Regions from separate parts of the Pseudomonas sp. FP453 genome, predicted to be linked through region 1. Evidence: riboswitches for the same ligand, from Rfam matches in the RefSeq annotation. Region 1 holds a riboswitch; the other holds the start of a gene.

The links. Region 1 has a riboswitch for cobalamin ahead of cobW (cobalamin biosynthesis protein CobW). Riboswitches for the same ligand answer to the same signal wherever they lie in the genome.
Region 2: it holds a riboswitch for cobalamin, as region 1 does, so the genes downstream of both, PSH87_RS18855 (ABC transporter substrate-binding protein) here and cobW (cobalamin biosynthesis protein CobW) in region 1, are expected to answer to the same signal.

What each region holds. Positions count from the first base shown of each region.
Region 1 is NZ_CP117435.1:2,683,680-2,699,650, reverse strand. It holds gene cobN (cobaltochelatase subunit CobN) at 1-1,128, opposite strand, end outside; gene cobW (cobalamin biosynthesis protein CobW) at 1,132-2,193, opposite strand; cobalamin riboswitch at 2,286-2,486, opposite strand; cobalamin riboswitch at 3,013-3,216, shown strand; gene PSH87_RS12115 (CbtB-domain containing protein) at 3,313-3,501, shown strand; gene PSH87_RS12110 (CbtA family protein) at 3,513-4,217, shown strand; gene PSH87_RS12105 (cobalamin biosynthesis protein) at 4,214-4,606, shown strand; gene cobM (precorrin-4 C(11)-methyltransferase) at 4,677-5,423, shown strand; gene nfuA (Fe-S biogenesis protein NfuA) at 5,644-6,228, opposite strand; gene PSH87_RS12090 (acyltransferase) at 6,288-7,313, opposite strand; gene PSH87_RS12085 (fatty acid cis/trans isomerase) at 7,401-9,692, opposite strand; gene metH (methionine synthase) at 9,860-13,570, shown strand; gene PSH87_RS12075 (DUF2970 domain-containing protein) at 13,623-13,841, shown strand; gene PSH87_RS12070 (ABC transporter substrate-binding protein) at 13,838-14,905, opposite strand; gene PSH87_RS12065 (nitrite/sulfite reductase) at 15,329-15,971, shown strand, end outside.
Region 2 is NZ_CP117435.1:4,156,681-4,172,651, reverse strand. It holds partial or broken gene PSH87_RS18875 (alpha/beta hydrolase fold domain-containing protein) at 1-149, shown strand, start outside; gene PSH87_RS18870 (GNAT family N-acetyltransferase) at 147-656, shown strand; gene PSH87_RS18865 (ABC transporter ATP-binding protein) at 797-1,561, opposite strand; gene PSH87_RS18860 (iron ABC transporter permease) at 1,558-2,562, opposite strand; gene PSH87_RS18855 (ABC transporter substrate-binding protein) at 2,559-3,569, opposite strand; cobalamin riboswitch at 3,686-3,880, opposite strand; gene PSH87_RS18850 (aldehyde dehydrogenase family protein) at 4,161-5,543, opposite strand; gene PSH87_RS18845 (LysR family transcriptional regulator) at 5,647-6,519, shown strand; gene PSH87_RS18840 (hypothetical protein) at 6,625-6,834, opposite strand; gene PSH87_RS18835 (amino acid aminotransferase) at 6,934-8,130, opposite strand; gene uvrB (excinuclease ABC subunit UvrB) at 8,474-10,489, shown strand; gene PSH87_RS18825 (MDR family MFS transporter) at 10,610-12,100, opposite strand; gene PSH87_RS18820 (HlyD family secretion protein) at 12,150-13,196, opposite strand; gene gltX (glutamate--tRNA ligase) at 13,393-14,874, shown strand; tRNA gene PSH87_RS18810 (tRNA-Ala) at 15,022-15,097, shown strand; tRNA gene PSH87_RS18805 (tRNA-Glu) at 15,177-15,252, shown strand; tRNA gene PSH87_RS18800 (tRNA-Ala) at 15,303-15,378, shown strand; tRNA gene PSH87_RS18795 (tRNA-Glu) at 15,460-15,535, shown strand; gene PSH87_RS18790 (TetR/AcrR family transcriptional regulator) at 15,718-15,971, shown strand, end outside.

The DNA.
Region 1 (15,971 bases):
TTCACTGTTGGGCACCCGCGCCAATTCGACCCAACGCCGCGCCAGCTCGGCGACAAAATCCATGCGTTCGGGCGCCGCGCGATAACACACAACGTCCGACTGGCTGCGCTCGCTGCGCCAGGCCAGGTCCTTGAAGCTGATTGGCCGGCTGATGATGCGCCCGTCCAGCTCGGGCAAAGCGATATGCATCGCCAGGTCCCGCGGGCCGAGGCCTTGTTCGCTGGCCTGCCAGCCCGGCTCGTTGTCTTGGGCGCAAATCGCCTGGATCACCGGGATATTGCGGCGAAACGGCCGCAAGTGCGGTGCTTCAGGGCTGGATTGGGCAAAGCCGGTGGTGTTCAGGATCACCGTCGCGCCCACCTCATCCAGCAGGTCCTCGACCACCGTCAGGCAGCCAGGCTCTTTCAAACTGGCCACCGCCATCGGCAGCGGATTAAGGCCCGCCGCCTGCAAGCGCTGGCAGAACACATCGATAAAACCGGTATTGGCCGCCTGCAAATGGGAGCGGTAGAACAGCACCGCCGCCACTGGCCATTCGGCGTGCCAGTCCGCCTGCCAGTCATTCAGGCGGGCGTTGGCTTTGTGCGGGTGATAAATCGCCGTGCGCGGCAAGGTTTGCGGCTCGGCCCAGGCGTAGTCGCGGCCCAGGTAGGTACTGGCCAGGCAGCGATAGAAATCCAGCGCATTACCCAGGCCACCCTGGCGCAGGAAGTGCCACAGGCGGTCGCGTTCTGGCACACCGACGGTGCTCAGGCTGCTGAGTTCCGGGTCCGGGCGATCATCCCCCGGCACCAGGATCAGTTGCACGCCGCGCTCGGCCAATTCCACCAGACGCTCGATGCCGTAACGCCAATAGCCGATGCCGCCATGCAACGAGATCAGGATGACCTTGGCATGGCGCAGCACTTCATCGACGTACAGGTCGACCGACGCGTGGTTCTGCACCTGCATCGGGTTGGCCAGACGCAGGCTCGGGTAGTCGTCGGGCAACTGCTGGGCCGCTTCGGCCAGCAGTGCCAGGCTGGAATCACCGCTGCACAGGATCACCAGTTCAGCGGGGGTTTGGCCAAGGTCGGCAATATTGTCGTCCGAGACGAAACCACCGGGCTGGGTCCTGAGCAGGTGCATGGGTTAAACGCTGAGGGCAGCGCGCAATTGCGCTTCGAGGCCCGCCGCGTCGAGGTCCTGACCGATCAGCACCAGACGGGTGATGCGTGCTTCGTCGGCCGCCCAGGCGCGGTCGAAATGCTTGTCGAAACGCGTGCCCACGCCCTGGATCAGCAGGCGCATCGGCTTGTTCGGGATCGCGGCGAAACCTTTGACGCGCAGGATGCCGTGTTGCACCACCAGTTGGGTCAGGGCGTCGAGCAGCAGGGCTTCGTCGGCTTGCGGCAGGTCGATGGAGATCGAATCGAAGGCGTCGTGATCGTGATCGTCTTCACCTTCGTGGTGGTGATCGTGATGGCTGTGGCGACCGTCGATGTGCTCCTCGGAGCCGGCGCCAAGGCCGATCAGCACGTCCAGCGGCAGGCGACCGCTGCTGGCCTCGATGATCTTGACCGCAGGCGGCAGCTCTTCGGCGACTTCCAGGCGTACGCGGGCCAGGTCTTCGGCGCTGATCAGGTCGGATTTGTTGAGGATCACCAGGTCGGCGCTGGCCAGTTGGTCGGCGAACAGCTCGTGCAGTGGCGATTCGTGGTCCAGGTTCGGGTCGAGTTTGCGCTGGGCGTCGACTTGGTCCGGGAATGCGGCGAAGGTGCCGGCGGCCACGGCCGGGCTGTCGACCACGGTGATCACCGCGTCAACCGTGCAGGCGCTGCGGATTTCCGGCCACTGGAAGGCTTGTACCAGCGGTTTTGGCAGGGCCAGGCCGGAGGTTTCGATGAGGATGTGGTCGAGGTCGCCGCGACGGGCGACCAATTCGCGCATCACCGGGAAGAACTCTTCCTGCACGGTGCAGCACAGGCAGCCGTTGGCCAGCTCATACACGCGGCCGTTGGCTTCTTCCTCGGTGCAACCGATGGAGCACTGCTTGAGGATTTCACCGTCAATGCCCAACTCGCCGAATTCGTTGACGATCACGGCGATGCGTCGGCCCTGGGCGTTGTCGAGCATATGGCGCAGCAAGGTGGTCTTGCCCGAGCCGAGGAAGCCGGTAACGATGGTGACGGGGAGTTTGGCCAGTGTTTTCATCGGATGCCCTTGGGGGCGGGCATACGGGACGATAGGCCCTGCGACGGTGCGCAGCAGCGGATTTCGTCACCGGATCACCCCGCCCGGTTGAATTGAAAAATCGGTTGCGAGGCAGGTCTCCTGGCTTGGGGCTTGCCGGTCTTGCGACCGGCGCTGATTGCGCCTTCCCGCCGGTTTGGCAGTGGCGTGGCAGTCAGATGAACCCTTTACAGTTGCGGGGGCAGCCGCGGCTTGGACCGCGTTCCCTTCTTAGCTTCGGCCTAGGCTGAAGAACCTCGAGGGTGCAAGGCTACGCAGTGCTTGGGGGATGGTCAATGATGGGGTTGGGTTGGTTTGGCTTGTGTACATATCCGTTGCTGCGGTAACGGCGGCTCAGGGTTCCGCCCTTACGGCGGGTCACTTTTGGAAAAGAGCCCCAAAAGTAACCAAAAGGGCTCTTGCCCCAACACTCGGCACCTCGCCTAGGCTCGGTGTGCCCGTAATCCGACATGGATTTGGGGGGGCGCCTAAGATCAAAATCAAAAGCAAAAGCGAGGCGGCCTAGTAGCCGACCTGATCGATGAAGCGTACGCGTTCCCCTGTGGGAGCTGGCTTGCCTGCGATGGCATCAACTGGGTGTGCCTGATGTACCGAGGTGTCTGCATCGCAGGCAAGCCAGCTCCCACAGTTGCCAGTTCCCACAGTTGTTACTTTGGGGCTTTTCCAAAGTGACCCGCCGTAAGGGCGGACCCCAAGTGGCCGTTACCTAAAAAACGGATATGTACACCACCAAAGCCAAAACCCACATCCCAATTGACTCCCCTCCCACCCCCATGCTCTCCTACACATCTTGTTTCGGGTGCCCTGCAAAGGGTGAAACGGGAAACCGGTGCGTCATAGCGATATGACCAGTCCGGTGCTGCCCCCGCAACGGTAAGCGAGCGAAACGTCATATCCACTGTGCCAGACAGCATGGGAAGGCGACGTTTTCAGGCATTGAGCCCCTCGCAAGCCCGGAGACCGGCCCGAAAAAATCAGATAACAAACCCGCGGTGGGCGGGCGCTGTTCAGAACCCTGCGTGCCTGGCTCGCGGGGTTTTCATGCGCTCGCTTCACCCTGACACCTGAAAGGGACGCGCCATGTCGATCATCAGCAGCACCTCGCACTCCACCAGCAGCACCTCTACCCTGAGCCAACGCCTGACCGCCGCCATCGGTGCGTCGATCCTCGGCGCGTGCCTGGTGTATTTCGCCGGTTTCTCCCATATCGAGGCCGTGCATAACGCCGCCCACGATACCCGCCACAGCGCCGCGTTCCCGTGCCACTGAGACCTGCCGACATGATCAAGCGTATTGCGCAAACCGCAGGTTTCACCGGCCTTGCGGCCGCCCTGCTGCTGACCCTGCTGCAAAGCTTCTGGGTCGCCCCGCTGATTTTGCAGGCGGAAACCTTTGAAAAAGCCCCGGCCGCCACCGAAGTGGCGCATGAACACGCCGCGGGGGCTGCCGCCCATACCCATGACGCCGAAGCCTGGGAGCCGGAAGACGGCTGGCAGCGCGTGCTGTCCACCACGGGTGGCAACCTGGTGGTCGCCGTCGGCTTTGCGCTGATGCTGGCCGGCCTGTACACCCTGCGTGCACCGACCCGCACGGCCCAGGGGCTGCTGTGGGGGCTGGCCGGTTATGCAACCTTCGTGCTGGCGCCGACCCTGGGCCTGCCACCTGAGTTGCCAGGCACGGCGGCCGCTGATCTCGCGCTGCGCCAGACCTGGTGGATCGGTACCGCCGCGTCCACCGCAGCCGGTATCGCGCTGATCGTATTCGGGCGCAACTGGCTGCTCAAGGCACTAGGCGCAGCGATCCTGGCAGTGCCCCATGTGATTGGCGCACCACAACCGGAAGTGCATTCGATGCTCGCACCGGAAGCCCTGGAAGCGCAGTTCAAGATCGCTTCGCAGCTGACCAACGTCGCCTTCTGGCTGGCTTTGGGCCTGATCAGCGCCTGGCTGTTCCGCCGCAACCGCAGCGATCAATACTCGGCATGACCCTGGTAGTCGGCCTGGGTTGCCAGCGGGGTTGTGAGGTTCAGACCCTGCTGGGCCTGCTTGACTCCGCCCTCGCCGAGGGCGGTATCGAGCGTCACCGCATCACCGCGTTGGCGAGTATCGACCGCAAAAGCGATGAGCCCGGATTGCTGGCCCTGGCCGCAGCGTTGAAGCTACCCCTGCACTGTTTCACCGCGCCGCAGTTGGCAATATATGCCGACCGCTTGAGCCACAAATCCGTCGTCGCCTTCACCCATACCGGTTGTTACGGCATTGCCGAAAGCGCCGCGCTGGCCGTGGCAGAACACCTCGCCGGCAGCCCTGCCCGCCTGCTGATCACCCGCCAAAAAACCACCCAGGCGACCTTTGCCTTGGCGTGCGCTGACTAAAAACCCGATAATTGCCCTTCTCGATCATGAGCAATCTTCATGCTCGCCCGCTTTTCAACAGGAATCTCCCATGACCGTCTACTTCATCGGCGCAGGCCCCGGCGACCCGGAATTGATCACCGTCAAAGGCCAGCGGCTGATCCGCAGTTGCCCGGTGATCATCTATGCGGGCTCGCTGGTACCTGCGGCGGTACTGGCAGGCCATCAGGCGGAAACCCTGGTCAACAGCGCCGAACTGCACCTGGAACAGATCATCGATTTGATCAAGGCGGCCCATGCAAACGGCCAGGATGTGGCACGCGTGCACTCCGGCGATCCGAGCCTGTACGGGGCGATTGGCGAGCAGATCCGTCATTTGCGCGAGTTGGGCATCCCCTTTCAGATCATCCCCGGCGTAACGGCCGTTGCCGCCTGCGCGGCGCTGCTGGAGGCAGAACTGACCCTGCCGGATATCGCCCAGAGCGTGATCCTGACCCGCTATGCCGACAAAACCAGCATGCCGGCCGGTGAGGATTTTGCCAGCCTGGCCCGCCACGGCACGACCATGGCGATTCACCTCGGGGTCAACCATCTGGAAAAAATCGTTGCCGAACTGCTGCCGCACTATGGCGCCGATTGCCCGATTGCCGTGGTGCATCGGGCGACGTGGCCGGATCAGGATTGGGCGGTTGGCACGTTGAGCGATATTGCCGAGAAGGTAGCGGCCAAGGGGTTTCGGCGCACGGCGTTGATCGTGGTGGGCAGGGTGTTGGCCAGTGACAGCTTCAGTGAATCGTCGCTGTACCGGGCAGGCCACGCGCACCTTTACCGCCCCTGAGCCTATCCAGAGATCAATGCAAAACCCTGTGGGAGCCGGGCTTGCCCGCGATGGCGGTGTGCCAGGCAGTACATGTGTCTGCTGATGCACCGCTATCGCAGGCAAGCCAGCTCCCACAGTTGATCTTCTTCGTTAGGTAGATAGCGCAAGACATTGAAAAATAAACATAAAAAAACGGCGCTCACGGGGCGCCGTTTTTTCTTCGCAGTGAACGCCTTACTCAGTAGTAGGCGTTTTCTTTCTGCGTGTGGTCGGTCACGTCACGCACACCCTTGAGCTCCGGAATACGCTCCAGCAGGGTGCGCTCGATGCCTTCGCGCAGGGTCACGTCCGCCTGGCCGCAGCCCTGGCAGCCGCCGCCGAACTTGAGCACGGCAATGCCGTCGTCCACGACGTCGATCAGGCTGACCTGGCCGCCGTGGCTGGCCAAACCTGGGTTGATCTCGGTTTGCAGGTAGTAGTTGATGCGCTCGTTCACCGGGCTGTCGGCGTTGACGTTTGGCACCTTGGCGTTGGGCGCCTTGATGGTCAACTGGCCGCCCATGCGATCGGTGGCGTAGTCAACCACAGCGTCATCCAGGAAGGCTTCGCTGAAGGCGTCGATGTAGGCGGTGAAGCTTTTCAGCCCCAGCGCGGTGTCTTCAGGTTTCTCTTCCCCCGGCTTGCAGTAGGCAATGCACGTCTCGGCGTACTGGGTGCCAGGCTGGGTGATAAAGACGCGGATGCCGATACCCGGGGTGTTCTGCTTGGACAGCAGGTCAGCCAGGTAATCGTGGGCGGCGTCGGTAATGGTTATGGCAGTCATGGAAACTCCTCACAGGCTTGCCGGCAGTTTACGCCAAAATATTACGCAGGTACAAAGTCCTAGTATTTTTGTCGGGAAAGGGCAGTCGACTCATCGACACCCAGCCAGCGTTGGAACCCGCGATACGTGCGTTTCTCCAACCACTCGTAGCTCAAAAATGCGCCAAACGCCGTCACCAGGAGGCAAAACGGCAGGACCGCATAGGGATCTATGCCCGTGCGCTCAACGACCCACCGACCAGCGCACAACACCAGCACGTGGATCAAATACACTGAATAGGAGCAGTCCCCGAGCCGCTTCAAAAAGCGCAAATCCTTGAAGTAAGGCTCCAGCGTCACGCAACTGATGACCAATAACGCGCTTGGCACTCCCCACTCCAACGCACGCGGCACATTCGCTCCATGCCAAATCGCCACCAGTGCAACGACGATGCCCAACAAAGGCAACCATGCCTTGGCCCGACACAGGCCGCGCCGATACAGCATGCCAATCCCAATGCCCATCAGAAACTCAAAGACCATGTCATTGCTGTAGAACCCGTCAGCAAAGTCCAGGGCGGGGGCAACGATGTAACACACGAGATACAGCAGCGCTGCCACCACCCCCAATCGATAGGCCCCACGCACCAGCAAGGCACAGGCGAACAGCAGATAGAACAACATCTCGAAGTTCAGGGTCCAGCCCACATCCAGCAGCGGATAGACGCCAAAACCCGCGGGATTTTCGGCCGGGATAAACAGCATCGACAAGAGCATGTGACCCGGTTCGAATCGAACCTCTGGAATCAGCGAAGGCACCGCCACCGCCAGAAAGGCCATGAGCAGGGTATAGAACCAATACGCCGGGGCGATCCGTGCCACGCGCATGAGCATGAAACGCCAAGGTGTCAGCGCCTTGTCGGCGGTGGCGAGAAAAATCACCAGGCCGCTGATGACAAAGAATACATCCACCCCGATGCCGCCTTTGTCGGCGAACAGGTAGGCCAGCGGGTTATCGACCTCAAAATTGAAGAACACCTGGGTAAAGTGATGCCCCACCACCACCCACGCCGCCAAGGCCCGAAGCGCCTGCACTGAAATCAACATCATCGGCTTACCTTTTCCAAGTCCCGCGAGGTAGATATCCGACTGCTTCAGCGCCCGCTTCGAGAGATGACCGGATCACGTGCACCGTTATAGGTTCTCGTAGCGGTTCATGTCCAACACACCCTCTTCCACCGGCGTGGTTTCGCGAATGTACTGCGATAAATCGTGGAAGTACTGCCAGAACAACGGATGACTGCGGCGTACGCCCCAGCGATCGACAATTTTCTCAAAGCGCTTGGCATCCTTGGCCCGTTCCATTTCAGCGACAAACTCGGGCACATCCTGCGCCGGGATGTTGAACATGAAGTTCGGGTAGCTGCTCAGCACCCCAGGATAGATGGTCACCGTGTCCAGGCCCGGCTGATAGCGATAGGCCTCACCCAGCAGGAAGGCGACGTTACTGTGGGCGCGGTTGCGCAGCATGCTGTAGACCACACGCTTGCCGCTGGCGGTTTCGACCCGCAGCATGGTCGCTTCGGGCAGTTGGTCGATGACCTTGAGGCCCGCTGCCGGACGCGACGTCAGGCGGCTCAGCGCTTGTTCGGCGTCTTGCAAGGCCGGGTCGATGCCATCACGCGAACAAAAGGCGCCCGCGCAACGGTTGATCGGGTCCGGGCTGGCGTCGAGGTCGCCGTAACGGGCCAGCAACTGGTTGGCAAAGTCGCGCTTCGGGTCCTTGGCGTCCAGGTGCAGGCCAGTGGGCTTGTCGTCGTCAATGGCTTCGTAGTCCAGCCATAGCTTGAGTTTGCCGCTGTTCTGGTACCAGTCATCGAGGAAGTCATCGCGGGAATTCGCCGGCATCAGCCGCAGGAAATTCTGCTCGGCGCCGTTGCGGATCAGGTCGAAATACAGCCGCGTCTGGGCCTGGTGCGAAACGTTGCCGAACACGTCGAAATTCACCGCCAACTGATAATAGGTGCGCTCCAGCAGCGGGTAGTCGAACAGCCACATCGTTTGCGGGACTTCGCCGATCAAGCCCTTGTTCACCGAGGCGCTGTCGAAGTGGCGGAAGATGCTCAGCAACGCGTTGTCGTTACCGGCCCACAGGCTTGACCAGCTGGGCGGCGGCACATCGGCATAGCTGTCGCGGCGCAGGGCCTCATATTCGTTGCGCTTGTCACGGTAGGCCAGCCACAGGCTCAGCACACTGCCCACATCGTCGTTCTGCCCCGGCATGGCCAGCAAGGGCGTGGCCTGGCCGCGATAGCGCGCATCGGTGATGTACAGGTCGTGGTCGGGGTCCTGGAACAGGGTCCAGAAGTTGTCGCGGATCACATCCGTGGCGATCTGCCCACGGCACACCGGCCCGCGAATGAACGTACGCACGAAGTATTCGGCGTTATCCAGCATGAACTGGTAACGCGCCTTGGCCGGGATCGCTTCAAAGGTTTCGAACGGGTTGGCGCGACGGCCCGGCCCGTAACCCGGCAACGCGTTGACCTGCCAGTCGCCGGCGTAGAATAGCTCCTTGATACGCGCCATCTTCTCGGCACTGAAGGGGTACGTGATGTGGGTTTTATGCACGATCACGCCCTGCACTGGCCACAGGCGGTAGTACACCCGGGTGCCCGGGTCATCGTTCGGGCGACGGGTGGCGATCAGGTCGATCGGCTGGCCACTGGGCGTGCGCGAACGCACCCACTGGAAGAAATGCCCCGGCTCACCGTTCTCAAAATAGATGTGGGCCAGGAACAAGTGCTCGAACAACCAGCGCGCCACCAGGCTTTCCCGGGCGCCGGGCTGGTTGAGCAGGTTTTCCCACTGCTGCACTTGCAGGGCTTCCTTGGCGCTGGGCGCCAGGCCTTGTTCGTCAATCGGCGCGCCGGACGCAAGCCAGCGTTGCAGGGTCTGGTACTGCTGGTCGGTCAGGCCGGTGACAGCCAACGGCATGCCTTCCTTGGGATGGGCACCGGCGTAGGCGTTGAACTCGCCGGGCGTGGCGCACATGTTTTCGCGGTTGAGCCCCAGCACGATCTCTTCGGGCAACTTGGCATTGGGTTGCAGCGGCGCGTTGTGGCCCAGCTCCAGCATGCGCGCCATCAGCGCCGCCTGGCTGCCCTGGGCGTCCAGCACTGAGTAGAAACCCTTTTGCTGCCAGGCTTGTTTGCCAAAGGCGTCGTAGAACAGGCGCGTCGTCGGCGTGGCCTGGCTGCGCTCGCCGTCGTACACCGGCATCTTGCTCGCGCCACGGGCCGCGCCCTCGGCACTGCCCAGGTTGAGTTGGCAGGCGGAGTCGTAGCAGGCGTGGCACGCCACGCACTTCTCGGTGAAGATCGGCTGCACATCGCGGGTGTAGGAAATCGCCGGGGCGGGAGCTGCTGCCTGGGCGGTGCTGGCGATCAAGGCCAGGACGGCGCTGACGATAAGACGAAATGACATGTACCCGGTCCCGATTCAATGCGTGCGCTGAAAATTTGCCGGTGATTCTACCGGGCCACACCCCCAAGCAACATGAACGATATTCATGCAAAACCTGCACGTGCTCCAAATCGGCACAGGTTTGCTATGATTCACGCCCTCCGTAATGCCTGACCTAGAGTAGTCCCATGTCCGATCGTAGCGTTCGTCTGCAAGCCCTTCATCAAGCCCTCAAGGAACGTATCCTGATCCTCGACGGTGGTATGGGCACGATGATCCAGAGCTACAAACTGGAAGAAGAAGACTACCGTGGCAAACGCTTCGCCGACTGGCCCAGCGACGTCAAGGGTAACAACGACCTGTTGGTGCTCACCCGTCCCGACGTGATCGGCGGCATCGAAAAGGCCTACCTGGATGCCGGTGCCGACATTCTTGAAACCAACACCTTCAACGCCACGCGCATCTCCATGGCCGACTACGGCATGGAAGAACTGGCCTATGAGCTGAACGTCGAAGGCGCACGCCTGGCACGCAAGATCGCCGACGCCAAGACCGCCGAAAACCCAGACAAGCCGCGCTTCGTCGCCGGCGTGCTCGGCCCGACCAGCCGCACCTGCTCGCTGTCGCCAGACGTGAACAACCCCGGCTACCGCAACGTGACTTTCGATGAACTGGTGGAAAACTACACCGAGGCCACCCGAGGCCTGATCGAAGGCGGCGCCGACCTGATCCTGATCGAAACCATCTTCGACACCCTCAACGCCAAGGCGGCGATCTTCGCCGTGCAGGGCGTGTTCGAAGCGCTGAACATCGAACTGCCGATCATGATCTCCGGCACCATCACCGACGCCTCCGGCCGTACCCTGTCGGGCCAGACCACCGAAGCGTTCTGGAACTCGGTGGCGCACGCCAAACCGATCTCCGTGGGCCTGAACTGCGCCCTGGGCGCCAGCGAACTGCGTCCCTACCTGGAAGAGTTGTCGAACAAGGCCAACACCCACGTATCCGCGCACCCCAATGCCGGCCTGCCCAACGAATTCGGCGAGTACGACGAACTGCCGTCGGAAACCGCCAAGGTCATCGAAGAATTCGCCCAGAGCGGCTTCCTCAATATCGTCGGCGGCTGCTGCGGCACCACGCCGGGTCACATCGAGGCCATCGCCAAGGCCGTGGCCGGTTATGCGCCGCGCCCGATCCCGGACATTCCCAAGGCTTGCCGCCTGTCGGGCCTGGAGCCGTTCACCATTGATCGCAGCTCGCTGTTCGTCAACGTCGGCGAACGCACCAACATTACCGGTTCCGCGCGTTTCGCCCGGCTGATCCGCGAAGACAACTACACCGAAGCCCTCGAAGTCGCCCTGCAGCAGGTGGAAGCCGGCGCCCAGATCATCGACATCAACATGGACGAGGGCATGCTCGATTCGAAGAAGGCCATGGTGACCTTCCTCAATCTGATCGCCGGCGAGCCGGATATCTCCCGCGTGCCGATCATGATCGACTCCTCCAAGTGGGAAGTGATCGAAGCCGGCCTGAAGTGCATCCAGGGCAAGGGCATCGTCAACTCCATCAGCATGAAGGAAGGCGTCGAGCAGTTCATTCATCACGCCAAGCTGTGCAAGCGCTACGGTGCGGCGGTGGTGGTGATGGCCTTCGACGAAGCCGGCCAGGCCGACACCGAAGCGCGCAAGAAAGAGATCTGCAAACGCTCCTACGACATCCTGGTCAATGAAGTGGGCTTCCCGCCGGAAGACATCATCTTCGACCCGAACATCTTCGCGGTCGCCACCGGCATCGAGGAGCACAACAACTACGCCGTCGATTTCATCAACGCCTGTGCCTATATCCGCGACGAACTGCCGTATGCGCTGACCTCCGGCGGCGTGTCCAACGTGTCGTTCTCGTTCCGCGGCAACAACCCGGTGCGCGAGGCGATCCACTCGGTGTTCCTGCTGCATGCGATCCGCAATGGCCTGACCATGGGTATCGTCAACGCCGGCCAGCTGGAGATCTACGACCAGATCCCGGCCGAACTGCGTGACGCCGTGGAAGACGTCGTACTCAACCGCACGCCGGAAGGCACCGACGCCCTCCTCGCCATCGCCGACAAGTACAAGGGCGACGGCAGCGTAAAAGAAGCCGAAACCGAGGAATGGCGCGGCTGGGAAGTCAACAAGCGCCTGGAACACGCACTGGTCAAGGGCATCACCACCCATATCGTTGAAGACACCGAAGAATCGCGGCAGTCGTTCGCACGCCCGATCGAAGTGATCGAAGGCCCGCTGATGTCCGGCATGAACATTGTCGGCGACCTGTTTGGCGCGGGCAAAATGTTCCTGCCGCAGGTGGTGAAATCCGCCCGCGTGATGAAGCAGGCCGTGGCCCACTTGATCCCGTTCATCGAGCTGGAAAAAGGCGACAAGCCGGAGGCCAAGGGCAAGATCCTGATGGCCACGGTCAAAGGCGATGTGCATGACATCGGCAAGAACATCGTCGGCGTGGTGTTGGGTTGCAACGGCTATGACATCGTCGACCTGGGTGTGATGGTGCCCGCCGAGAAGATCCTGCAAGTGGCCAAGGAGCAGAAGTGCGACATCATCGGGCTGTCCGGCCTGATCACGCCGTCGTTGGACGAGATGGTGCATGTGGCCCGCGAGATGCAGCGCCAGGACTTCCACCTGCCCTTGATGATTGGTGGCGCCACCACGTCCAAGGCGCACACGGCGGTGAAGATCGAACCCAAGTACAGCAACGATGCCGTGATCTACGTGACCGACGCCTCCCGTGCGGTGGGCGTGGCCACGCAGTTGCTGTCCAAGGAATTGAAGGCCGGTTTCGTCGAGAAAACCCGCCTGGAGTATATCGACGTGCGTGAGCGCACTTCGAACCGCAGCGCCCGCACCGAGCGCCTGAGCTACCCGGCAGCCATCGCCAAGAAGCCGCAGTTCGACTGGAGCAGCTACACCCCGGTGACGCCGACCTTTACCGGCGCCAAGGTGTTGGACAACATCGACCTCAAGGTGCTGGCCGAGTACATCGACTGGACACCGTTCTTTATTTCCTGGGATCTGGCGGGCAAGTTCCCACGCATCCTTACCGACGAGGTTGTAGGCGAAGCGGCGACCGCGCTGTACGCCGATGCCCAGGAAATGCTCGCCAAGCTGATCGACGAAAAGCTCATCAGCGCCCGCGCGGTGTTTGGCTTCTGGCCGGCCAACCAGGTCAAGGACGATGACCTGGAAGTCTATGGCGATGATGGCCAGCCACTGGCGACCTTGCATCACCTGCGCCAGCAGATCATCAAGACCGACGGCAAGCCGAACTTCTCCCTGGCTGACTTCGTTGCGCCAAAAGACAGCGGCGTGACCGACTACGTGGGCGGCTTCATCACCACCGCCGGCATCGGCGCCGAGGAAGTGGCCAAGGCGTATCAGGACGCGGGCGACGATTACAACTCGATCATGGTCAAGGCCCTGGCCGATCGCCTGGCCGAAGCCTGCGCCGAGTGGCTGCACCAGCAGGTGCGTAAAGACTATTGGGGCTACGCCAAGGACGAGCAACTGGACAACGAGGCGCTGATCAAGGAGCAGTACAGCGGCATCCGCCCTGCCCCGGGCTACCCGGCGTGCCCGGATCACACCGAGAAAGGCACCTTGTTCCAACTGCTCGATCCCGAAGCGCGGGAAATGGAAGCCGGCCGCAGCGGCGTGTTCCTTACCGAGCACTACGCGATGTTCCCGGCAGCGGCGGTCAGCGGCTGGTACTTCGCGCACCCGCAGGCGCAGTACTTTGCCGTGGGCAAGATCGACAAGGACCAGGTGGCGAGCTACACCGCGCGTAAAGGCCAGGACCTGGCCGTGACCGAACGTTGGTTGGCGCCGAACCTGGGTTACGACAACTAAGCCCTGGTGGATTGTCTATGCTGTCCCTCACACACCTTGTGTCGAGGGATGTATGGACGATCCAGTCAACAACAAGCCCCCTACCTTCTGGCAGATGCTCCACAGCGTCATGGCCGCCGCGTTCGGCGTGCAGAGCGGCAAGAACCGCGCCCGCGACTTTACCCACGGCAAGCCCAGCCACTTTGTGATCCTGGGCATTCTGTTCACGGCGGTGTTTGCCTTGACGCTGTTCGGGATCGTCAAGCTGGTGCTGCACCTCGCCGGGATTTAACGCAGCAGCAGTTGCAGGTTGAACGGGTAGCGGTAGGACGCCGGCTTGCCCTTCGCGGACAGTGCGCGGAAGTTCACCACCGGCAGCGGCCCCAGCAACCGTTGCGCCTGGGCGCCATCGATCAGCTGGAATAACGCCGCCTGACGGTCGCGCCCGCCGTGTGCGGCTAAATCCACACCTGCGGCATCATCGCTGATCAACACCATCGCCCAGCCACCCAAGGTGAAATGCCCGGCCACCAACGTGCTCAGCCGCCCGTCGAGGCGTGCCTGCAATATTTGCGGCGAACTGTTGACCGCGCTGAACAGCACGTCCTTGCCCGGTGTTCGCCCGCTGTCTTGCAGGGCCTGCATGGCGCCCAGGGCCATTTGATCGTTGGCTGACCACACCAGCGCCGTCTGTGGATAGCGCTTGAACAATTGCGTCGCTTGCTCGAAGGCCCGTGCTCGCGTCCACTCACCGTAGACCAGCTGGCGCAGGCGCACGTGCGGGTGCTGCGCCAACGCACGGTGCAAGCCCTGTTCGCGCAATTGCGCAGATGGGGTGTTCTTGACCCCGGAAAACGCCAGCAGGTCGAGGAATTGGCCAGGGGCAACCGGACCGTGCTGGCGCAGCAGGTCGGTGAGCATCAGGTAGCCCGCCTCTTCGTCGTTGGGCACCAGGCTGCCGATCCATTGCGCGGCGTTGCGCCCGTTGAGCATCTGCACCTGGTCGGGGGTTGGCAGGCTGTTCACAATCAACAGCTTGACCCCGCTGCCCTGGGCCATGCGCAGAATCTGCGGCGCCACGTATTGCTCGTTGACCAGCACCAGGTACTCGGGCCGCGCAGTGCCTTGCAGCACGTCCCTGGCCTGGACCAGGTAGTTTTGGGGATCACGCTCGGAATAGCGCACACGCAAATCCAGGCCGAGGTCCTTGGCCGCGGCCTGCATGAATTGCGTATAGCTGACCCAGAAGGTTTCCGTTGACAGGCCCGGGTTGAGAAACACCACGGACGTCGCGTGAGCCACAGCCCCGTACGCCGCCCCCAACAACCACACACACGTAATCAGAACCTTCAACATCGTCATTCAAGCCTTGAGCAATGCCCGCCATGATAGTGGCAATTAGCGGCTCAATCGAGGCTCAATCAACGTCGTTTATTGGTGACTCACCCAGAACACGGCGGTGCCCACCACGAGGATGATCAGAAACAGAATGGCCCAGGCATCAACGGTACTGTCGGGTTTACGGGCTTTGGTTGAATTGCTCATCGCATCGCCTCTTATCGGTTTTATTAGGTGACTGCACGAAGACTCGACCACAGTAAAGTTCAAGATTGCCCGCATGACAAATGTGGATATTGCGATAACCGTTCTCATTAGTCGATTTGGTTATTTGCATATACTCAAACATCACTTTTGCGCATAAACGCAAACTGGTATCGTGCGCCGGCTCCGTTGGGAGTGCGCGGCCGTGCGCGCAGATTTGCCGAGAACAGGACCTATATGTACGTATACGACGAATACGATCAGCGCATCATCGAGGACCGCGTCAAGCAGTTCCGTGATCAGACCCGACGCTACCTAGCAGGTGAACTGAGCGAAGAAGAGTTCCGCCCTCTGCGCCTGCAAAATGGCCTTTATGTTCAGCGCTTTGCGCCGATGCTGCGGGTAGCCGTGCCGTATGGCCAACTGACCTCGCGTCAGATGCGCATGATGGGCAAGATTGCCCGCGACTTCGACAAAGGCTACGCGCACATCAGCACGCGCCAGAACGTACAGTTCAACTGGCCAGCGCTGGAAGACGTGCCGGATATCCTGGCTGAACTGGCAACCGTGCAGATGCACGCCATTCAGACCAGCGGTAACTGCCTGCGCAACGTGACCACCGACCAATTCGCCGGCGTTGCCGCTGACGAACTGATCGACCCGCGCCCCTGGTGTGAAATCGTCCGCCAATGGACCACCTTCCACCCGGAATTCGCCTACCTGCCGCGCAAGTTCAAGATCGCCATCAATGGCTCGACCTCGGACCGCGCCGCCATCGAAGTACACGATATCGGCCTGGAGCCGGTGTACAACGCTGCGGGCGAGCTGGGTTTCCGTGTCCTGGTGGGTGGCGGCCTGGGCCGTACGCCAGTGGTCGGCG
Region 2 (15,971 bases), 1.5 Mb from region 1:
TTAAAGACGACACGCTGTTGATCGCTGAGCGATGGCCGGGCGCGCAGGTGCACTTGGTGCCGGAGGCGGCCCATGGGTTTATTCATTTTCCGGTGGGGATGGCGGGTAGGGTGTTGGCTTATGGCCGCCAATGGATAGTGGGCAGGATGTCCCTTGAAGACCCTCTCGGCATCCGGCCGGTGGCTGCGGATGATGTTTCACAGGTGCTGGCCTTCGTACAGCAGGCCCGCGCCGAGATGTTTCCCAAGCTCAGCGATGCCGGTATGCCGAATGATCTGGCGCAATTTGAGGCGACCTACCTTCAAGGTGACGGGCGCTTTCTGATTGCCTGTCATGACGGTCAAATCGTTGCTGCCATTGGCTACCTGCCGTATGACAACCGCTTCCCCCAGCTCGATTACCAGGGCCGCAAGACGGTGGAAGTGATGCGCTTGTTTGTGCTGCCGGCATTTCGTCGCGTTGGCTTGGCGGCGGCGTTGTATCGCGCATTAGAGGCAACGGCGCAGGCGGAGGGGGTGGAGGTGATGTACCTGCATACCCATCCGTTTTTGCCGGGGGCGATTGATTTTTGGCTTCGGCAGGGGTTTGAAGTGGTTGATATCGACGTGGACCCGGTGTGGCAGACAACGCATATGCAGCGAACACCCCAGATCTAATGTGGGAATGATCATGTGGGAGCTGGCTTGCCTGCGATGGCGGCGGGTCAGCTTGCATCTCTTTAACTGATAGACCGCTATCGCAGGCAAGCCAGCTCCCACAGTTGAATTATGGTGTCTGGGTGGCCGTGTTCAAGCCTTTAGTTCGAGCGTAATCGCAAGATCTGCGCCCCATCAAACGGGTCCGTCAGGTAATGCGCCTGCACCCCAAACGTGTCCTGCAACCGCTGCGGCGTCAGCACGTCCAGCGGCTTGCCCAGCGCCACCAACCGCCCGCGATCCAGCACCGCCAAGCGGTCACAGGTCAGCGCCTGGTTCAGGTCATGCAGCGCAATCAGCGTCGTCACCGGCAGCGCCTGCACACCTTTCAAGATCGCCAACTGGTGCTGGATATCCAGGTGGTTGGTCGGCTCATCCAGCAACAGAATCTGCGGCCGCTGCGCCAGGGCGCGGGCGATGTGTACGCGCTGGCGTTCGCCGCCGGAGAGGCTGCGCCACGCGCGATGGCTCAGGTGGGTGGCGTCCACGTCGTGCAGGGCCTGGCGCACGATGCTGTCGTCGTCAGCGGACCACGGGCTCAGCGCCGACAGCCACGGCGTGCGGCCCAGGGCCACGGCGTCGAACACGCGGATGGCGTCGTCGGTGTCGGCTTGTTGTTCGACCACCGCCAGTTGCTGCGCGATGGCGCGGCGGGACAGCTCACCCAGGCGTTGGCCGCCCAGGCGCACTTCGCCGTATGCAGGCGTGCGCAACCCGGCCAGCAGCTTGAGCAAGGTGGATTTACCGGAGCCGTTCGGCCCGACGATGCCGAGGGTTTCTCCCTGCGCCACGTCCAGATGAATATCGCGCAGCAACTCGGCGTCACGCACCTTGAAGCCCAGGCCGCGGCAACTGAGCATGCTCATCGTGCGTTCCTCCGCCCAATCAAGATCAGCGCAAACACCGGTGCGCCGACCAGCGCGGTGACCACGCCGACCGGAATCACCTGGCCCTTGATCAAGGTGCGCGACAGCACATCCGCCGCAATCAAGAACAACGCACCGCCCAGCGCGCTGGCCGGCAGCAAGCGCGAATGCCCGGTGCCCAGCAACAGGCGCACCGCGTGGGGAATCACCAGCCCGACAAAACCGATGGAGCCGACAATCGACACCATCACCGCCGTCACCAGCGCCGCGCAGCCCACCAGCACAAACTGCACGCGCCGCACCGGGATGCCGAGGGACGCCGCCGAATCGCTGCCAAAGGTGAACGCATCCAGCGCGCGGCGATGCCACAGGCACACCGCCAAACCCACGAGCGCCACCGGCACCGCCAGCCATACCGACGGCCAGCGCACGCCGCTGAGGTTGCCCAGCAACCAGAACATGATGCCGCGCGCCTGTTCGGAGCTGGCGGATTTGGTGATGAGGAACGCGGTCAGCGCATTGAACAGCTGCGAACCGGCAATGCCGGCGAGGATGATCTGCCCGGTGCCGCTGGACGAGCCGCTGGCCCGCGCGAGCAAAATCACCAGGGCGAACGCGGCCATCGCGCCGACAAACGCGCCGGCCGACAACGAGATCAAACCACCGCCCACGCCAATCAACGCCACCAATACCGCCCCGGTCGAGGCACCGGCACTGATGCCCAGCAGGTAGGGGTCGGCCAATGGGTTGCGCAGCAGCGACTGCAAGATCACCCCGCAGGTCGCCAGCCCGGCGCCGCACGCGGCGGCAACCAGGGCGCGGGTCAGGCGGTAGTTCCAGACCACGCCTTCGTCGATGGGGTCCAGCACGTAGCCGGCGCCCCACAGTTTATTGGCCAGCACCTGGAGCACGACCTGCGGCGAGATGGCGGTTTCGCCGATGGCCACGCCGGCGAGTACGGCGAGCAACAGCAGGGCCAGGGCGATCAGGGGACGGATCATTGCGGCAGGTCGTAGCCGTCGATGGCCGTGGCCAGTTGTTCCAGGCCATCGAACATGCGGATGCTGGCCTGCAACGCCAGGGCGTCGAGGATGATGATGCGGTTGTTTTTCACTGCGTCCATATTGCGCGTGACCGGGTCGCTGCGCAGGAAGGCGAGTTTCTTCTCGTGGTCGTCGGCGGGGTAGCGGCGACGGTCCATGCGGGCGATGACGAGGAAGGTCGGGTTGGCCTTGGCGATGGTTTCCCAGCCGACGGCGGGCCATTCTTCATCGGACTGCACCACGTTATGCAAACCGAGGGTTTGCAGCATGAATTCGGGGATGCCCTTGTGGCCGGCCACGTAGGGATCGCTGGCCATCTCGGCGCTGGAGAACCACACCAGCGCGCTGGCCTGCTTGAGGCCCTTGCTCTGCACGGTGGCGACGGACTTGGCCAGGCGTGCCTTGAGTTCGTCGTTCAGCTGTTGGCCGCGATCCTGGACGTCAAAAATCGCCGCCAGTTGGCTGATGCTTTTATAGATGGTGTCGATGCGAAACGGCTCCAGCCGCGTGCCGTCGGCGCCCACCAGGTTGTCCTTGCCTTCGCAGTCGGAGGGCAGCAGGTAGGTGGGGATTTTCAGTTCGTGAAACTGCTCGCGGGTGCCCACCACGCCCTGCGCGCCGACCACCCACTCCAGTTCGGCGGCCACCAGTTGCGGGCGCTTGGCGATCACCGCTTCGAAGCTCGGCTCGTTATTGGCCAGGCGCTCGATGCCGTTGTTCAGGGTCTTGAACTGCGGCAGTACGTTGTTGAACCACAGCGACGTGCCGACCACTTTCTCGCCCACGCCCAGGGCGTAGAGCATCTCGGTGGCGGCCTGGCCGATGGTCACGCTGCGTGCGGGGGCTTGTTGGAAGCTGAGGCTGCTGCCGCAGTTTTCCAGCGACAGCGGGTAGTGGGTCGGCGCGGCGTGGGCCAGGGCACAGAAACCCAGGCCGGTGAGCAGGGCGGTAACGCGTGGCAGCATGGGGCAATCTCCGTTGGGACCGTACAGTGGACTGGGGAGGTACGGTAGTGGAAATACACCCACGAACACGGCCGCCGGGGCCGCGCAAGGATGTCCTTCCCGGACACCCCGCCGGTTGGTGATAACGCTGGGCCGGCAGGTCTCCTGACTGGTGCGTCGTCGCCTCGCTCCGGCCTTCCCGGACAGCGTCCAGTGGCAGTGGGGAGCAGGCTCGGCACCTACAGTTGCGGGGGCAGTTCCGATTGGCGCGATGGGGCGCGCTGGGGATTCCCTGTTAGTCCCCTTCGGGAACCGGCGCGCCATGGTAGTCGATCGTGGTGCGAAGGGGGAGTTGCAACGGGGAAATCGCAGAACAAATGCGATCTCTGAGGGAACTGGCTTGTGTGGGAGCTGGCTTGCCTGCGATGGCGGCGGGTCAGCTTGCATCTCTTTAACTGACAGACCGCTATCGCAGGCAAGCCAGCTCCCACAGTTGGACTGTGTTGGTAGGGCTGACAGTGTTCGGACCCAGGTCTCACGGACACAGCCAATCCCTGTGGGAGCTGTCGAGCGCCAGCGAGGCTGCGAAGGCGGCGGCACTGGTTGCCTGGTTTATTTACGATCCAGCCACACAGTCTGCGCATTGCAGAACTCGCGCACGCCGAAGTGCGACAGCTCCCGGCCAAAGCCACTCTTCTTGATCCCGCCAAACGCGACCCGAGGGTCAGAGATGCTGAACGAGTTGACGAAGATCCCACCGGTTTCCAGGCGGTTGGCGATATCGCGGGCTTTCGCCGCATCGGTGGTGAAGATGCTCGCGGTGAGGCCAAACTCGCTGTCATTCGCCAGTGCAACGGCGTGGTCAGCGTCGCGGGCGGTGATGATCGAGGCGACGGGGCCGAACAGTTCCTGTTTGAACGAGGTCATCTGGTCGGTGACGTTGGCCAGTACGGTGGGCTCATAGTAGTTGCCTGCGCCTGGGACCTTATGGCCGCCCAGCAGCAGGGTCGCGCCTTCTTCCAGGGTGGCCTGGACCTGGCCGTGCAGCTCGTCGCGCAGGTCGAAGCGGGCCATCGGGCCGATGTAGGTGCTGGCGTCTGTCGGGTCGCCCATCACCAGCGCGCGGCTGGCTTCGAGGAACTTGGCGGTGAAGGCTTCTGCCACGCCGGCTTCGATGATCAGGCGCTTGGCGGCAGCGCAGACTTGGCCGCTGTTCTGGAAGCGGCCGATCAACGCAGCTTGTACGGCGGCGTCGAGGTCGGCGTCGTTGAGCACGATGAACGGGTCGGAGCCGCCCAGTTCCAGCACGCATTTTTTCAGCGCGGCACCGGCCTGGGAGCCGATGGCGATACCGGCGCGCACGCTGCCGGTGAGGGTGACGGCAGCGATGCGTGGGTCGGCGATGGCTTTGGACACACCGTCCGGAGTCACGTTGAGCACTTCGAACAAACCGTCAGCGAAGCCGGCCTTTTTGAAGGCTTGCAGGATCAGGTAGGCGCTGCCCATCACGTTGGGTGCGTGCTTGAGCACGTAGGTGTTGCCGGCGAGCATGGTCGGCACGGCGCCGCGCAGCACTTGCCAGACCGGGAAGTTCCACGGCATCACGGCGAGGATCGGGCCCAGCGGGCGGTATTCGATCTGGGCGCTGCCGTTGTCCACCAGGGTCGGCTCCGGCGCGAGCATGGCCGGGCCTTGGGCGGCGTACCACTCGCTGAGCTGGGCGCATTTTTCGATTTCGGCACGGGCCTGGGCGATGGGCTTGCCCATTTCCAGGGTGATCATCTGCGCCATGTCTTCGGCTTGCTCGCGCAGGGCGGCGGCCAGGGCCAGCAACAGCTCGGCGCGCTGGCTGACCGGCTGGCGGCGCCAGGTGCGGAAGGCGGTGGTGGAACGGTCGAGGGCGGCGTCCAGCTGCGACTCGCTTTCGTATGGGTAGCTGCCGACGGTTTCGCCGTTGGCCGGGTTGATCGAGAGGGCGTGGGTGGTCGCGTTCATGGCACCGTCCTGCTGAATGAGTAAGTGGGGTTCAGCCTACGGGGCTGGCTCTTTTCTGGAAACTGAATAATATTAAGCAATACGTTCACGATTGGAGAATGACTTGGACCTGGTGCAGCTGGAAATCTTCAAGGCCGTTGCCGAGCAAGGCAGCATCAGCGCCGCCGCGCAGTTGATTCATCGGGTGCCGTCGAACCTGACCACCCGTATCAAGCAACTGGAGCAGGACCTGGGCGTGGAGTTGTTTATCCGCGAGAAGAGCCGCCTGCGTCTGTCGCCAGCGGGCTGGAATTTCCTCGGCTATGCGCGGCGCATCCTCGACCTGGTGCAGGAAGCCCGCGCGACGGTGGCGGGGGAGGAGCCCCAGGGCGCGTTTGCCCTCGGCTCACTGGAAAGCACCGCGGCGGTGCGTATCCCGGCCTTGCTCGCGGCCTACAACCAGAAACACACCAAAGTCGAACTGGACCTGAGCACCGGGCCGTCGGGCACCATGATCGAAGGCGTGCTGTCGGGGCGCCTGGCGGCGGCGTTTGTCGATGGGCCGGTGTTGCATGCAACGCTGGAAGGCGTGGCGGTGTTTGAGGAAGAGATGGTGGTGATCGCGCCGCTGCATCACGCGCCCATCACCCGGGGCCAGGATGTGAATGGCGAGAACATCTACACCTTTCGCTCGAACTGCTCGTACCGGCACCACTTTGAGCGCTGGTTCTCCCAGGATGGCGCAGTGCCGGGCAAGATCTTCGAGATCGAGTCGTACCACGGCATGCTCGCCTGCGTCAGCGCCGGCGCGGGCTTGGCCCTGATGCCGCGCAGCATGCTGGAAAGCATGCCGGGGTTTGCGGCGGTGAGCGTGTGGCCGTTGATGGACAGCTTTCGGGTGTTGCACACCTGGCTGATCTGGCGGCGGGGGACGGTGTCGCAGAGCCTGAACAGCTTTGTGAAGCTGCTGGAAGAACGCGTTCTAGAGCCAACATAGATCAAGTGTGGGAGCTGGCTTGCCTGCGATGGCATCAACTGGGTGGACCTGATGTACCGAGTCGCCTGCATCGCAGGCAAGCCAGCTCCCACAGTTTGATCGGTGCTAGCCGCCGAATTGCAGGGTGCCCATGGCGAGCTTGGTCATCAGTGCTGTCGCACCCAGTTGCACCAGCCATAGAGCCAGGCCACCAAGGAACACACCCAGGGCCACCTGCAACACTAGGCTTTTCTGCCGCTTAACCTGCGGCGCGCGCGGCGTGTAGTCATCCAGCTCATCGCGGTCGGCACGCAGGTCCAGGTCGTCGTTTCTCATAAGGCTCTCACAGCAAAGGGGCGGGCAAGGTTCAGTCTAGGGGCTGGCGACAAAAAAGGGGAAGCCATTGGCTTCCCCTTCTGTGCAACGGTTACCGGCTTACAGCACCTGAACGATTGCCTTTGTGACCGCGTCGATGTTCGACTGGTTCAACGCCGCGACACAGATACGGCCCGTGTCGAGGGCGTAGATGCCGAACTCGTTGCGCAGGCGGGTGACCTGCTCAACGCTCAGGCCGGAGTAGGAAAACATCCCACGCTGGCGACCGACAAAGCTGAAGTCATGGCCCGGAGCAGCCTTGGCCAATTCCGACACCATTTGCTCACGCATGCCACGGATGCGCAGGCGCATTTCGGCCAGTTCGGCTTCCCACTGCGCGCGCAGCTCAGGGCTGTTCAGCACCGCAGCGACAATCGCCGCGCCGTGGGTCGGCGGGTTGGAGTAGTTGGTGCGGATCACGCGTTTGACCTGGGACAGGATGCGCGCGCTTTCTTCCTTGGACTCGCCGACGATGGACAGCGCGCCGACGCGTTCGCCGTACAGCGAGAACGACTTGGAGAACGAGCTGGACACAAAGAAGGTCAGGCCCGATTCAGCAAACAGGCGCACCGCGGCGGCGTCTTCGTGGATGCCGTCGCCAAAGCCCTGGTAGGCCATGTCGAGGAACGGCACGAGGTTCTTGGCCTTGACCACGTCCAGCACGTTCTGCCAGTCGGCCGGGCTCAGGTCGACGCCGGTCGGGTTGTGGCAGCAGGCGTGCAGCACCACGATGGATTGTGGCGGCAGGGCGTTGAGGTCTTCGAGCAGGCCGGCACGGTTGACGTCGTGGGTGGCGGCGTCGTAGTAGCGGTAGTTCTGCACCGGGAAGCCGGCGGTTTCGAACAGCGCGCGGTGGTTTTCCCAGCTTGGGTCGCTGATCGCTACGACGGCGTCTGGCAGCAGTTGCTTGAGGAAGTCAGCGCCGATTTTCAGTGCGCCGGTGCCGCCAACCGCTTGCACGGTGGTGACGCGGCCAGCGGTCAGCAGCGGCGATTCAGCGCCAAACAGCAGGGTTTGCACGGCCTTGTCGTAGGCCGCGATGCCGTCGATTGGCAAGTAGCCACGGGCGGCGTGTTGCGCCACGCGAATGGCTTCCGCTTCGGCAACGGCACGCAAGAGTGGAATCTTCCCCTCCTCGTTGCAGTAAACGCCTACGCCAAGGTTGACCTTGGTGGTTCGTGTATCGGCGTTGAATGCTTCGTTGAGGCCCAGGATAGGATCGCGTGGTGCCATTTCGACAGCGGAGAACAGGCTCATTTTTGCGGCAGCTCTATGGGGGAAAGGAGGGACGTGTCGCGCTCCAGCCGAATGCACTAGAGCGGTGCACAAACGGGGAGCTAGTATAGAGGCCATCACCGCCTGAGGCGACAACCGAAACGGCTTTTCGGCCAAGTTTTTCGGTTTATTTGCTGACCGTTAGTCTTATTGCAACATTGACCGTTCAGGGCGTGTAGGACGATTGCCTTGAAACCCGTCACATTCGCCACCACTTCTACGGCTATCATGGTTTTTTCCTGCTGCCCGCTCTGAATCTTCGCGGGGAGCGGTCTTTTTCGTTCCCGACGGGTTTACAGTCTGGGGTGATTTCAAGAGGTACGTTATGTCGGATTTCCAACTCGTCACCCGCTTTGAACCCGCCGGCGACCAACCCGAGGCGATTCGCCTGATGGTCGAGGGCATCGAGGCCGGCCTGGCCCACCAGACGCTGCTCGGGGTGACCGGTTCGGGCAAGACCTTCAGCATTGCCAACGTGATCGCCCAGGTTAACCGGCCCACCTTGGTGCTGGCGCCGAACAAGACCCTGGCTGCGCAGTTGTATGGCGAGTTCAAGTCGTTCTTCCCGAACAACGCCGTCGAGTACTTCGTTTCCTACTACGACTACTACCAGCCCGAAGCCTATGTGCCGTCCTCCGATACCTTTATCGAGAAGGATGCGTCGATCAACGACCACATCGAGCAGATGCGGCTGTCGGCGACCAAGGCGCTGCTGGAGCGCAAGGACGCGATCATCGTCACCACGGTGTCGTGCATCTACGGCCTGGGCAGCCCGGAAAGCTATCTGAAGATGGTGCTGCACGTGGATCGCGGCGACAAACTCGACCAGCGCGAAGTGCTGCGCCGCCTGGCGGATTTGCAATACACCCGCAATGACATGGACTTTGCCCGCGCCACCTTCCGCGTGCGCGGCGATGTGATCGACGTGTACCCGGCCGAATCCGATCTGGAAGCGATTCGCATCGAGCTGTTTGACGATGAAGTCGAGAGCCTGTCGGCCTTCGACCCGTTGACCGGCGAGGTGATCCGCAAGCTGCCGCGCTTCACCTTCTATCCGAAAAGCCACTACGTCACCCCGCGCGAAACCTTGATGGACGCCGTCGAGCACATCAAGGTGGAACTGGCCGAGCGCCTGGAATACCTGCGTTCCAACAACAAGCTGGTGGAAGCCCAGCGCCTGGAGCAGCGCACCCGTTTCGACCTGGAGATGATCCTGGAGCTGGGTTACTGCAACGGCATCGAAAACTACTCGCGCTACCTCTCGGGCCGCGAATCGGGTGCGCCGCCGCCGACTTTGTATGACTACCTGCCGGCCGACGCATTGTTGGTGATCGACGAATCCCACGTCAGCGTGCCGCAGGTCGGCGCGATGTATAAGGGCGACCGCTCGCGTAAAGAGACGCTGGTGGAATATGGCTTCCGCCTGCCGTCGGCGCTGGACAACCGGCCGATGCGTTTCGACGAATGGGAAAGCATCAGCCCGCAGACCATCTTTGTCTCCGCCACGCCGGGCAACTACGAGGCCGAGCATGCCGGCCGGGTGATCGAGCAGTTGGTGCGCCCGACCGGCCTGGTGGACCCGCAGATCGAAATCCGTCCGGCGCTGACCCAGGTCGACGATCTGCTCTCCGAAATCAACAAGCGCGTGGCCCTGGAGGAGCGGGTGCTGGTCACCACGCTGACCAAGCGCATGTCCGAAGACTTGACCGACTACCTGGCCGATCACGGCGTGCGCGTGCGCTACCTGCACTCGGACATCGACACCGTGGAGCGCGTGGAAATCATCCGCGACCTGCGCCTGGGCACCTTTGATGTGCTGGTGGGGATCAACCTGCTGCGGGAAGGTTTGGATATGCCGGAAGTGTCGCTGGTGGCGATCCTCGATGCCGACAAGGAAGGTTTCTTGCGCTCCGAGCGCTCGCTGATCCAGACCATCGGCCGCGCGGCGCGTAACCTCAATGGCCGGGCGATTCTCTACGCCGACCGCATCACCGGCTCCATGGAGCGCGCGATTGGCGAGACCGAGCGCCGTCGCGACAAGCAGATTGCCTTTAACCTGGCCAACGGCATTACGCCCAAGGGCGTGTTCAAGGATGTCGCCGACATCATGGAAGGCGCCGTCGTGCCGGGCTCGCGTAGCAAGAAGCGCAAGGGCATGGCCAAGGCCGCCGAGGAAAGCGCCAAGTACGAAAGCGAACTGCGCTCGCCGAGTGAGATCACCAAGCGCATTCGCCAGTTGGAAGAGAAGATGTACCAGTTGGCGCGGGATCTGGAGTTTGAGGCGGCGGCGCAGACGCGGGATGAGATTGGCAAGTTGCGGGAGCGGCTGCTGGCTGTTTGATTTGTAGTGACTGGGCTGGCCTCATCGCGGGCAAGCCCGCTCCCACAGTTGACCGTGTTCTAACTTTGAAATGCAGTCAAATGTGGGAGCTGGCTTGCCTGCGATGGAGGCAACTCGGTCTCAATGACTCTCCCCAGCCTTCAACCCCGCCGGCAACGCCTTGGTCAACAACACCGCAACCATGCTGATCCCCAACGCCAACCCGACAAAGTGAAACGCATCGTTGTAGGCCATGATCTGCGCCTGCTGGTGCGCTATCTCACTGAGCTTGCCCAGCGCCGCCGTGTCGCTGCCGAACGTCTGCGCCAACGTCGCCAAGCGCTCCGCCACCTGCGGGTTGGTCGGCACCAGTGCCTCGCGTAAATAATCGAAGTAGGTCTTGGTCCGCGCATCCAGCAAGGTCGCCAGCAGCGCAATGCCGATGGCGCCGCCAAGGTTACGCAGGATATTGAACAGGCTCGACGCCGAACCCGCGTCCTGGGGCAGGATGTAGGCGGTGGCGATCAACGAGATGGTGACCATGATCAGCGGCTGCCCAAGGGCGCGGATGATCTGGATCTGGTTGAACTGGCTGCCGGCGAAGTCGGGGTTGAGCACCCCCGAGGAAAAACTCGCCAGGCCGAACAGGCCGAATCCCACGGTGCATAGCCATTTCGGCGACACGTATTTCATCAGCTTGGGCACCAGCGGGATCAGAAACAGCTGGGGCACGCCCATCCACATGATCACTTCGCCGATCTGCAGCGCGTTGTAGTTCTGGATCTGCGCCAGGTACAGCGGCAACAGGTAGATCGAGCCGTACAGGCCCACGCCCATGCCCAGGCTGGCGATGCTCGACAGGCCGAAATTGCGGTTGGCGAGGATGCCCAGGTTGATCAGCGGGTTGGGCTTGGAGAGCTGCACGATGACAAAGGTGATCAGGCTGAGCAGGGCGATGCTGCCGAGGCTGACGATCAGGCTGGATTCGAGCCAGTCCTTGCGGTGGCCTTCTTCGAGGAACACCTGCAAGCAGCCAAGGCCCACCGCGAGGGTGACGATGCCCAGGTAGTCGGTGCTTTTCAGCAGGTCCCAGTTCGACGCCTTTTTCTCCAGGCCGTAGAGCAGCCCGGCGATCATCAGCAGGCCCGGCGGCACGTTGATGTAGAAGATGTACTCCCAGCCCCAGTTCTCGGTGAGCCAGCCGCCGATGGTCGGGCCGATGGAGGGGGCGAAGGTGGCCGTCATGGCGAACATCGCCATGCCTTTGGCGCGGTGGTGTTCGGGCAGCTTGATCAGGGTGAGGGTGAACGCCAGCGGGATCAGCGCGCCGCCGGTGAAGCCTTGCAGGGCGCGGAACACGATCATGCTTTCCAGGCTCCAGGCCATGGAGCACATCAGCGAGGCGATCAGGAACCCCACCGACACCCACACCGCCAGCCGCCGCGCCGAGAGCAGCTGCACCAGCCAGGCGGTGAGGGGGATCATGATGATTTCGGCGACAAGGTAGGAGGTGGAAATCCACGAGCCTTCTTCCAGGGTGGCTGACAGCGCGCCCTGGATGTCCTTGAGCGACGAGTTGGTGATCTGGATGTCGAGCACCGCCATGAACGCGCCGAGCATCACGCTCATCACCGCGATCCAGTCGCGCCGGGTCGGTTCGCCGACCGGGCGCAGCAGTTGATCACCGGCCATCGGGCTGGTCTTGGATGTTCACTTTGACGGTCACGGACATGCCGGGACGGATCTTGCCGTGCAGCGGGTTATCCGCGGCGAACGTGAGTTTTACCGGAATCCGTTGTACGACTTTGGTGAAGTTGCCCGTGGCGTTGTCCGGTGGCAGCAGGCTGAACTGCGCGCCGGAGGCGGCGAACAGGCTGTCCACTCGGGCGTCGATGGGTGTGTCGGCATAGGCGTCGAAGGTCAGTTGGGCCTTTTGCCCGGGTTGCATGTGGCCGATCTGGGTCTCCTTGAAGTTGGCCTGGATCCAGATGTCCTGGTCGGGAACGATGGACAGCAGGTAGGCGCCGGCCTGCACGTACTGGCCGTTGCGCGCGGCGCGCTGGCCGACGAGGCCGCTGATGGGCGCATGGATCTCGCTGCGGGTGAGGTTGAGTTCGGCCTGGGCCAGGTCGGTCCTGGCGTTGGCGATCAGCGCGTCGAGGCGCTTGATTTCGGCGTTGAGGGCGTTGACCTGCTGACGCTGGCCCTGCAAATCGGCCTCGGCCATGGTCACCTGGGAGCGGGCGATGTGGTTGTCGGCGGACAGGGTAGTCACGCGTTCTTCCGAGACATAGCCGGGTTTGCGCAGGGTTTCGGCGCGGGACAAGTCGATCTGCGAACGGCCCAGGCTGGCCTGGCTTGACGCAACCCTGGCTGCGCCGGCGGCGATCAGGCTGGCTTGTTGGGTGAGCTTGCTCTGGGCCTGGGTGCGTTCGGCCTCGCGCATGGCCAGGGCGGCGTTGGCGCGGTCGACGGCGAGGTGGAAGTCGTCGCCTTCGAGTTGCACCAGGAGCTGGCCTTTTTGCACGTGTTCGTTGTCACCCACCTTGACCTCGACGATGCGCGCGCCGAGCTGGCTGGAGACGCGGGTGATTTCGCCCTGCACGTAGGCGTTGTCGGTGCTTTCATAGAAGCGGCCCTTGAAGAACCAGTGGGCGAAGAAGCCCAGGCCGATCAGGATCACGATAAACACGAAGATAAACAGGCGGCGCTTCAATGGGGCTGGCATGGGGGCAGTGTCTGTAACAAGAGGTAATGGAATATAGCCACCCAAGCATCTGTCCAATAGCCATGACTGGCGTTGAGACCGAAGCTTGGCCTAAATGCCATGCTCGATAGGGTGGGTGCTGGAGCCCAAGTGCCGAGGGCTGTTACCATTCGCCCCTTGTTTCAATTCCAGTTTCATCGCCCATTCGAGACCCGCCATGACCACCGTCCGCACGCGCATCGCGCCATCGCCTACTGGGGATCCCCACGTCGGCACTGCCTACATCGCCTTGTTCAACTACTGCTTTGCCAAGCAGCACGGTGGTGAATTCATCCTGCGGATCGAAGACACCGACCAGGTGCGCTCGACCCGTGAGTCGGAGCAGCAGATTTTCGATGCCCTGCGCTGGTTGGGCATTACCTGGGCCGAAGGCCCGGACGTCGGCGGCCCCCACGGCCCGTATCGCCAGAGCGAGCGCAGCGACATCTACAAGCAGTACACCCAGCAACTGGTCGACATGGGGCATGCGTTCCCGTGCTTCTGCACCGCTGAAGAACTCGACCAGATGCGCGCCGAGCAACAGGCCCGCGGCGAAACCCCGCGCTACGATGGCCGCGCACTGCTGCTGTCCAAGGAAGAAGTGGCGCAGCGCCTGGCGGCCGGCGAGCCCCACGTGATCCGCATGAAAGTGCCGAGCGAAGGCGTGTGCGTGGTGCCGGACATGCTGCGCGGTGACGTCGAGATCCCGTGGGACCGCATGGACATGCAAGTGCTGATGAAGACCGACGGCCTGCCGACGTACTTCCTGGCCAACGTGGTCGATGACCACCTGATGGGCATCACCCACGTGCTGCGCGGCGAAGAATGGCTGCCGTCGGCGCCGAAGCTGATCCTGCTCTACGAATACTTCGGCTGGGAACAGCCGCAGCTGTGCTACATGCCGCTGCTGCGTAACCCGGACAAGAGCAAGCTGTCCAAGCGCAAGAACCCGACCTCGGTGACGTTCTACGAGCGCATGGGCTTTATGCCGGAAGCGATGCTCAACTACCTGGGCCGCATGGGTTGGTCGATGCCGGACGAGCGCGAGAAGTTCTCGTTGCAGGAAATGGTCGATAACTTTGATCTGTCCCGCGTCTCGTTGGGTGGGCCGATATTCGACATCGAGAAGCTGTCGTGGCTCAACGGCCAGTGGCTGCGTGACCTGCCGGTGGAAGAATTCGCCAGCCGTGTGCAGCAGTGGGCGCTGAACCCTGAGTACATGATGAAGATCGCGCCGCTGGTGCAGGGCAGGGTGGAGACATTCAGCCAGGTCGCGCCGTTGGCCAGCTTCTTCTTTGCCGGGGGTGTGAACCCGGATGCCAAGTTGTTCGAATCCAAGAAGCTCTCGGGCGACCAGGTGCGCCAGTTGATGCAGTTGATCCTGTGGAAGCTGGAAAGCCTGCGTCAGTGGGAGAAGGATGCGATCACCGCGACGATCCAGGCGGTGGTGGAATCCCTCGAATTGAAATTGCGCGACGCCATGCCGCTGATGTTTGCCGCGATCACCGGGCAGGCGAGTTCGGTGTCGGTGCTGGATGCGATGGAAATTCTCGGCCCGGACCTCACCCGTTTCCGTCTGCGCCAAGCCCTTGATTTGCTTGGTGGTGTCTCGAAGAAAGAAAACAAAGAGTGGGAAAAGCTGCTGGGCGCTATCGCTTAATCAGCCCGTTGCAACGGCGAAACCCCGGTTTTCCGGGGTTTCGCCGGTAAGTGATTGTTATCCCGGCAAAAAACTTTGGAAAATGTTGAAAATAAATTTGACACACTTCCAAAGCGCCATTAAGATTCGCCCCGTCCTCACCGATGAGGGGCTATAGCTCAGCTGGGAGAGCGCTTGCATGGCATGCAAGAGGTCAACGGTTCGATCCCGTTTAGCTCCACCAATTTACAGGTTCAAGGTCTGGCCACACCGTCCTTGAATCGATCAGCTCTCAGCGCTGATCACGTTGTACAGAAGGTTTTGTCCCCTTCGTCTAGTGGCCTAGGACACCGCCCTTTCACGGCGGTAACAGGGGTTCGAGTCCCCTAGGGGACGCCAGTTTCAACAAGCAGCTCGAAAGGTCTGCTGCGCCGCGAGGCGAAAAATACGGGGCTATAGCTCAGCTGGGAGAGCGCTTGCATGGCATGCAAGAGGTCAACGGTTCGATCCCGTTTAGCTCCACCAATTTACAGGTTCAAGGTTCCGGCCACACCGTCCTTGAATCAGATCAGTTCTCAGCACTGATCGGTTGTACAGAAGGTTTGTGTCCCCTTCGTCTAGTGGCCTAGGACACCGCCCTTTCACGGCGGTAACAGGGGTTCGAGTCCCCTAGGGGACGCCACGATTACCCGCTCTGCGGGATTTTTAAGGGTCATTCAATTATTGAATGGCCCTTTTGTTTGTCTGGCGTTTGGCCAATTCTTTCTTCCCTTCCTGCTTTCTCTTCAGACCAATGGTCGTGCCTGTCGCTTGCCAAATATTATTATGGTAATAATATTCAACCCATGAGAACCGGAGGCTTTGATGAGCGATAAAAAAGCGCAAACCCGCGAACGCATTTTGCAGGCTGCCAGCGCGGCATTGATCCAGCGTGGCCCGGCCGAGCCGAGTGTGGGTGAAGTCATGGGCGCGGCGGGGCTGACCGTCGGTGGTTTCTACGCGCATTTTGAAAGCAAGGACGCGCTGATGCTGGAGGCGTTCACCGAACTGCTGGCCAAGCGTCGTGCGGCCATTGACGATATGGATGCGCTGTTGACGGGTGAAGAGCGCCGAGGCCT